One region of the Komagataeibacter oboediens genome, then DNA from elsewhere that is predicted to be linked to it. Evidence: riboswitches for the same ligand, from Rfam matches in the RefSeq annotation. Region 1 holds a riboswitch; the other holds the start of a gene.
What was found. Region 1 has a riboswitch for FMN ahead of ribD (bifunctional diaminohydroxyphosphoribosylaminopyrimidine deaminase/5-amino-6-(5-phosphoribosylamino)uracil reductase RibD). Riboswitches for the same ligand answer to the same signal wherever they lie in the genome.

Region 1 (3,406 bases):
GAATCAAGGTCGAGCCGGGGCTGGGTGGGGACGATGGATTCCGTCATGGTGTTTTCGGCCGCGGCGGCCGCCTGCGCGTCATCCGACAGGGTCGGGCCGCCAATGGTCAGGCGCGACAGGTCGGGCATGGCCGTGATCTGACCCATCGTACTGGTGCCGGATGCCCCCCCGCCCGACGGGTGGCCGCCAGACCGCAGCGTGCGCCCGGCCACGACATGCTGGCTGCCATGCGTCATGCCGTGATGGGCTTCCAGTTGTTCGACCTTGGCTTCCAGCCGCCGCATTTCAGCGTGCAGGGCGCGGATTTCCGCCATGTCATCCGCACGGGCACCCTCGGATACGACCATGCCACCCAGCATGACCACCAGCCCGCCCAGCAGCAGGCGCGGCCGACGCACCCCGTCGGGATGACAGGAACCACGATCCACTTTCCAACAGTAATCCATCAGTCTGGCGTGTCTGCCCCTGAACATACGGTTAATAAAAAACCACCTGTCCGCGCCCGACGCATGTACTGATGATGAATACAGTAACAAACGGACGCGGCAGATAAAAAACCACTCCCTTTCCTTATCCGGCATACGCCGGATGGAATAGAGGAATGGCCTGCACCCTATATAGAAAAAACGTTCAACTGCTATGCATTAACTATTCTCATGCACGGCATATATTCGCATGATTGCGTTTATTCCACACCATTCCTTCCCTTAACTCAAGACCTCGACATGGCTGAATGAAGGAGTAATGGACATGACCGCACCCCGGCAGCCCGGTTCCCGCCCCATTGAGGACCGGCCACTCGCCGGGTCGCCCCACCCCGACCATCCCTTCCACTGGAAGCTGTATGGCTGCGAACTGGTGGCCACGGTGGCGCTCATGATCTGCGGAATCGTGTCCGTCACGGTCCTGACCACGCCCTATACCGCTATTGGCCGGGTCCTTGGTCCCCACCCCATCGTGCAGACGGCGCTGTGCGGGCTGTTTTTCGGGCTGTCGGGCACGGTCGCGGCTTTCACCCCGTTCGGGCGCGTCAGCGGGGCGCATGTCAGTCCCTCCGTCTCGCTGGCGTTCAGCCTGGCGGGACGGCTGGGGATCGTGGACCTGTGCGGGTATGTGGCGGCCCAGATGGCGGGGGCGTGTCTTGCCACCGTGCTGCTGGCGGCACTCGGGCATGTCCTGCCCGGATGGGGACGGATGGTGCAGGCATCCGCCTATGCCGCGACCGTTCCCTTCTCCGGGGTTGCCATCGTCTGGCCGCTGGTGACCGAAGTGGTGCTGACGGCCCTGCTGGTGCTGATGCTGTGCTATCTGGCGGGGCATCCGGTCCTGAAATGGCTGACGCCATGGGCGGGTGGCCTGTTCTTCCTGTTCTGCAACCCGGTTTCCGCATGGCTGTCGGGCAACAGTTCCAACCTTGCGCGCAGCTTCGGCCCCGCCGTCGTGGCGGGACAGTGGGAGTCGTTCTGGATTTACGCGCTGGGGCCGTTCACGGGGGCTGCGCTGGCGATATGGCTGATCCGCTCCCGGCTTCTGGGCCGGATCGAGGTGGAAGAGGCACGGCTGGTCAATTTCGGCCATCATGGCCGCATTCCTTCCCTGCTGCATCCGGGACGCCACAGGGAAGACAACATCTGAAATCACGCTAACTTACCGTGGTTATCCATCGCCGCACTTGCAATTCGTTAAAATCATTCCCAAGATCATCTTACTGAATACGAATCGGGCCAGCCGCCCGGTTCGCAGGCGTTCTCAGGGCGGGGCGAAATTCCCCACCGGCGGTGTTTGTTCCCTGTAACAGGGGCATAAGTCCGCGAGCGCCCGGCTGCAGTACATGCGGGCGGGGTCAAGCAGATCCGGTGCAATTCCGGAACCGACGGTTACAGTCCGGATGAAAGAGAACGGAAACTATGCTCCTGCCTTCCGTGCGTGAAGGCAGGCTAATGGTTTTACGCGCCCTGGGTCCGTCCGGATGGATGGAGTACTGTGTTTTGGACGCGTTGCCACAGGGTGTCATACCCCCTTCAGGCCCAGACATGCCCCCTGCCATCGCGCAGGCCTTTCGCGCGGCGGTGAACGAGGCCGCCCGCCATGTGGGCGCGACCGCCCCCAATCCGCCGGTGGGCTGTACCCTGCTGGACCGTGATGGCGCCATCCTGGCGGTGGGTGGCCATCACCGCGCCGGAACCCCCCATGCCGAAATACAGGCCATAAACCAGTGCCGTGAGCGCGGCCTGCTGGATCGCGCCCATACGGCGGTCGTCACACTGGAACCGTGCAACCATACCGGTCGCACCGGCCCGTGTTCGCAGGCGCTGCTGGCGACACCGGTCCGCGATGTCTGGATCGGCGTGCGCGACCCCAACCCCCATGTCGAAGGGGGCGGGGCGGACCACCTGCGCCAGCATGGCTGCGATGTGCACGTCCTGCACCCCACGGGTCCGCAGGGCGAAATACAGGCCATGTGCCGCAGCCTTCTGGCCCCTTTCGCCCACTTCATGCGTACGGGCCAGCCATGGATCACGGTCAAGCAGGCACTCGACGCCACGGGATCCATGGTGCCACCGGCGGGCCGCACCACCTTTACCTCCGCCGCGTCGCTGGACCTTGCGCACCGCCTGCGTCGCGCGACGGATGCGGTGATTACTACCGGCAGCACCATCCGCGCCGACAATCCGGGCCTGAACGTGCGCCGGGTGACCGACCACCCGGAGCGCGCGCCGCGTGTGCTGGCTGTTTGCACCCGGACGGGGGAAGTCGACGCCGCCTACCTGCAGGCCGCGCAGGACCGTGGCTTTGCGGTGCAGGTCTGTACCGACATCGCGGCCCTGCCCGACATGCTGGGTCAGGCCGGGGTTACGTGGGCCATGGTGGAAGCCGGGCCGCAGCTTCTGGCGGAAATCACGGCGCGGAACCTGTGGCACGACTGGCTGGCCATTACTGCAGGCCATGGTGGCACCGATCATTACAGCATACGCGTGCGGGAGGGGGACGTGACGCCACTGCACCTGTTTCCCGAACTGGCCGCAGTGAAGGAGTAAGCATGTTTTCCGGCATTATCGAACATCAGGGCCGCATTACCGCCGCACGCCGGCTGGACCGGGACCTGGACATAACCGTGGCCACCGGCATTCCCGACCTGACCATGGGCGAAAGCATCGCCGTCAATGGCGTGTGCCTGACGGTCACGTCGTTCGATGCGGCGGGCACGGCCACGTTCTTCATCAGTTCGGAAACGCTGGACCGCACGGCGCTGGGCCGGCTTGCGTCAGGCCACACCGTCAACCTTGAACGCGCGGTCACTCCCACCACCCGCCTGTCGGGCCATATCGTGCAGGGGCATGTGGATGGAACGGGACGGCTTGCGGCGGTGCGACAGGAAGGGGAGGCCCGTCACATCACCTTCACC
Region 2 (3,406 bases), on a different contig from region 1:
CTTGTCCTGATTCTACCAGATTTTGGGGGATGCGCCCTGAAGGGACCACACCCGGTTGCAGGCGCGACAAAGCCAATCCCGCCCGCGCCTGTCAAGGTTATAGGTGAACAGCCCCGGCCTGCGGGGCCGCAGTCTACACGTATTCGGGGAACAGGTCGCACAGTCCGTCCGCCGTGGCGGGGCAGCGGCCACGTTCGGTAATCAGCCCGGTCACAAGCCGCGCGGGCGTGACGTCAAATGCCGGATTGGCGGCGGTGCTGCCATCGGGCACAAGCTGTACGGCCGTCACGGCGCCACCTTCGTCACGCCCCTGAATGTGGGTGACTTCACGGCCGCTACGTTCCTCGATGGGGATTTCCTTCACACCATCGCTAATGGACCAGTCGATGGTAGTGGACGGCAGCGCCACCCAGAAGGGCACGCCATTGTCATGCGCCGCCAGCGCCTTAAGATACGTGCCGATCTTGTTGGCCACGTCGCCCGTGCGGGTCACACGGTCGGTGCCCACGATCACCATGTCCACCTGACCATGCTGCATCAGGTGACCACCGGCGTTATCGGCAATGACGGTATGCTTCACCCCGTGGCGGCCCAGTTCCCATGCCGTCAGCGATGCGCCCTGGTTGCGCGGGCGCGTTTCATCCACCCACACATGCACGTCAATGCCACGGTCATGCGCCATGTAGATCGGCGCAAGTGCGGTGCCCCAGTCCACCGTCGCGATCCAGCCCGCGTTGCAGTGGGTCATGATGTTGACCGGGCCGGGACGGCGGGCTGCGATCTCCTCGATCAGTTCAAGGCCCTGCCGCCCGATGGCTTCATTCTGGATCACGTCCTCATCACAGATGCGCCCGGCTTCGTCATATGCCGCCGCCACACGGTCCGCGGGTGCGGTCTGGCGCAGGCGCGTCAGCATGCGCCGGATCGCCCAGGCCAGGTTGACCGCCGTGGGCCGGGTGGCCGCAAGCAGCGCCGCATCACGTTCCATGGCGGCGTCACTGCTATCGCACCGCAATGCCAGCGCCAGACCATAGGCCGCGACCGCACCGATCAGCGGCGCGCCACGCACCTGCATGCTGCGGATGGCGTGCGCCACCTGGTCGCGTTCGGTCAGGCGCAGGATATCAAGCGACCAGGGCAGACGGGTCTGGTCAAAGATATGGACCGACCAGCCATCATCCGCATCCACCCATACGCTGCGATAAGAGACGTTATCAATTTTCATATAATACTTGCCGCCATCCAAAAAACCAGAACACACAAAAGGGGCGTAGGGAAACATTCAGCAGGCTGTTATTCAAGCCCCCGCCCCCGATACATCGCTTTTTTACACCGGCAGGCCGCCGGTCCCGCGGTCATCTTCCATCATACAACCGGATCACGGACGGTTCCACAGGCTTGCGCCAGATACGGCCCCGGCTTTATCCTGATCGCCTGTGTTCTCAGGGCGGGGTGAAAGTCCCTACCGGCGGTAACAGGCTGCGGCCTGAAGCCCGCGAGCGCCCGGCCTTCGGGCCGGGGTCAGCAGATCTGGTGCAATGCCAGGGCCGACGGTGACAGTCCGGATAAAAGAGAACTGGCGGCTGCACGGCCCCTGCGGGTCCGTGCCCGTCCGTGATCGCCTTGGATGACCACCGGGTCCACCAAGGGAGACATCCATCATGACATCAACACCCGATTACCATGATTCTCCGCCACCGGGCGAGATAAAAGACACGGCAACGCCGTCCCCCCAGAACATTTATGACAATCCGCGTTTTTTTGACGGATACCGCACCCTGCGCGAAAAGGACACGGGGCTGAACGGTGCGCTGGAAATCCCGGCGATACGCGCCCTGCTGCCCGACCTGCATGGCAGGGCCGTACTCGACCTTGGATGCGGGTTTGGGGATTTTGCCCGTTACGCCCGCGAACGCGGCGCGGCCACGGTCACCGCACTGGATGTATCGCTGAAAATGATCGAAGCCGCACGCGCACTGACGCACGACGCGGCCATCACCTATATCCACGGGTCCATCGAAGACCATGCGGTGCAGCCCGCGGCATTTGACCTCGTGGTCTGCTCCCTCGCCCTGCATTACATCGCGGATTACGCAGCCGTAGTCCGCCGCGTTTTCGACAGCCTCAGGCCCGGCGGACTGCTTGTATTTTCAGTGGAGCACCCCGTCTGCACCGCCAACCCCATAGGCTGGATACACAATGCGGACGGCCACAAGCTGCACTGGCCACTCGACCACTATCAGCAGCAGGGCGCGCGCAGTACGTCATGGTTTGTGGACGGGGTCATAAAATACCACCGCACGATGGAAACCTACGTCAACACCCTACTGGATGCGGGCTTTCAGCTCCGGCACCTGGCCGAACCGCAACCCGCAGCAGACCTACTGCGCGACCGTCCCGATCTGGAAGATACCGTGCGGCGCCCGCCCATGCTGGTCCTTGTGGCCATGAAGCCGAATGCGGCACCCGGCCCACACCACAGGCTTGATACAAAAGACTGAAATCGCGTTTCCTGTCTCCATAACGAAACTGTCCCGCCATGCGGATGCATGGCGGGACAGTCCGGTCCGGTCTGACAGAATCGCGCGGGATCAGCCCTGCGGACCGTCGGACAGCGGCAGGCGGGTCAGGATCGTGGTCAGGCGCTGGGCAAAGCCGGTCGGGTCCTTCGGGCTTTCGCCATCCTGGATACGGGCCATGTCCATAAGCGTCAGGGCAATATCCTGCACCGGGTCGCCATTCTTCACGCGGGTCGCAAGATCCGCGATCAGCGGGTGTGCGGGGTTGACCTGCAGCACCGGCGCCGTATCGGGCACCTGCTGACCGCTACGCTTCATAAGCCGGATCATCTGCAGGTCCGGCCCAGATTCGGGGGCTGCCAGCACCACGGCGCTGTTGACCAGGCGGTTGGTGCCCTTCACATCCGATACCGCGTCACCCAGTGCGTCCTTCAGCGCAGGAAGGACGACCTCCAGCGTGTCCTTTTCAGCCTGCGTTTCCTCCGGCGCGCCGAACTTTTCCAGATCGGTATGGAACTGGCTGATATTGCGCAGCGGCGTGTCCTTGTACACGCCTAGGCGGTCAGGCCAGAAGGAATCCACCGGATCGGACAGCAGCAGCACCTCGATCCCGCGGGCGCGGAAGCCTTCAAGCTGCGGCGAGGACGGCAGCATTTCCGTGCGGTCGCCAGTCAGGTAGTAAATGGCTTCCTGCTCGGGCTTCTTGCGCTCCAGATACGCATCCAGCGTGGTCCAGCCGTCCTGTGTGCTGGACCTGAAGCGCGCGATGGCGGCCAGTTCCGTGCGGTGTTCGGCGTCGTCCCAGATGCCTTCCTTGAAGGTCGGGCCAAAATTGTCCCAGAACTTCTCGAAATCCGCTTCGTCCTTGGACCGTGTCTTGAGTTCCG

Region 2: linked by a shared signal. The riboswitch ahead of HNO79_RS01145 (class I SAM-dependent methyltransferase) and the one ahead of ribD (bifunctional diaminohydroxyphosphoribosylaminopyrimidine deaminase/5-amino-6-(5-phosphoribosylamino)uracil reductase RibD) in region 1 are both predicted to bind FMN.

What each region holds. Positions count from the first base shown of each region.
Region 1 covers NZ_JABLUU010000002.1:311,378-314,783, reverse strand. Annotated here, with positions in the region: gene HNO79_RS03395 (hypothetical protein) at 1-446, opposite strand, end outside; gene HNO79_RS03390 (MIP/aquaporin family protein) at 745-1,635, shown strand; FMN riboswitch at 1,742-1,904, shown strand; gene ribD (bifunctional diaminohydroxyphosphoribosylaminopyrimidine deaminase/5-amino-6-(5-phosphoribosylamino)uracil reductase RibD) at 2,034-3,038, shown strand; gene HNO79_RS03380 (riboflavin synthase) at 3,041-3,406, shown strand, end outside.
Region 2 covers NZ_JABLUU010000001.1:255,215-258,620, forward strand. Annotated here, with positions in the region: gene mtnA (S-methyl-5-thioribose-1-phosphate isomerase) at 134-1,225, opposite strand; FMN riboswitch at 1,435-1,581, shown strand; gene HNO79_RS01145 (class I SAM-dependent methyltransferase) at 1,662-2,501, shown strand; gene htpG (molecular chaperone HtpG) at 2,592-3,406, opposite strand, start outside.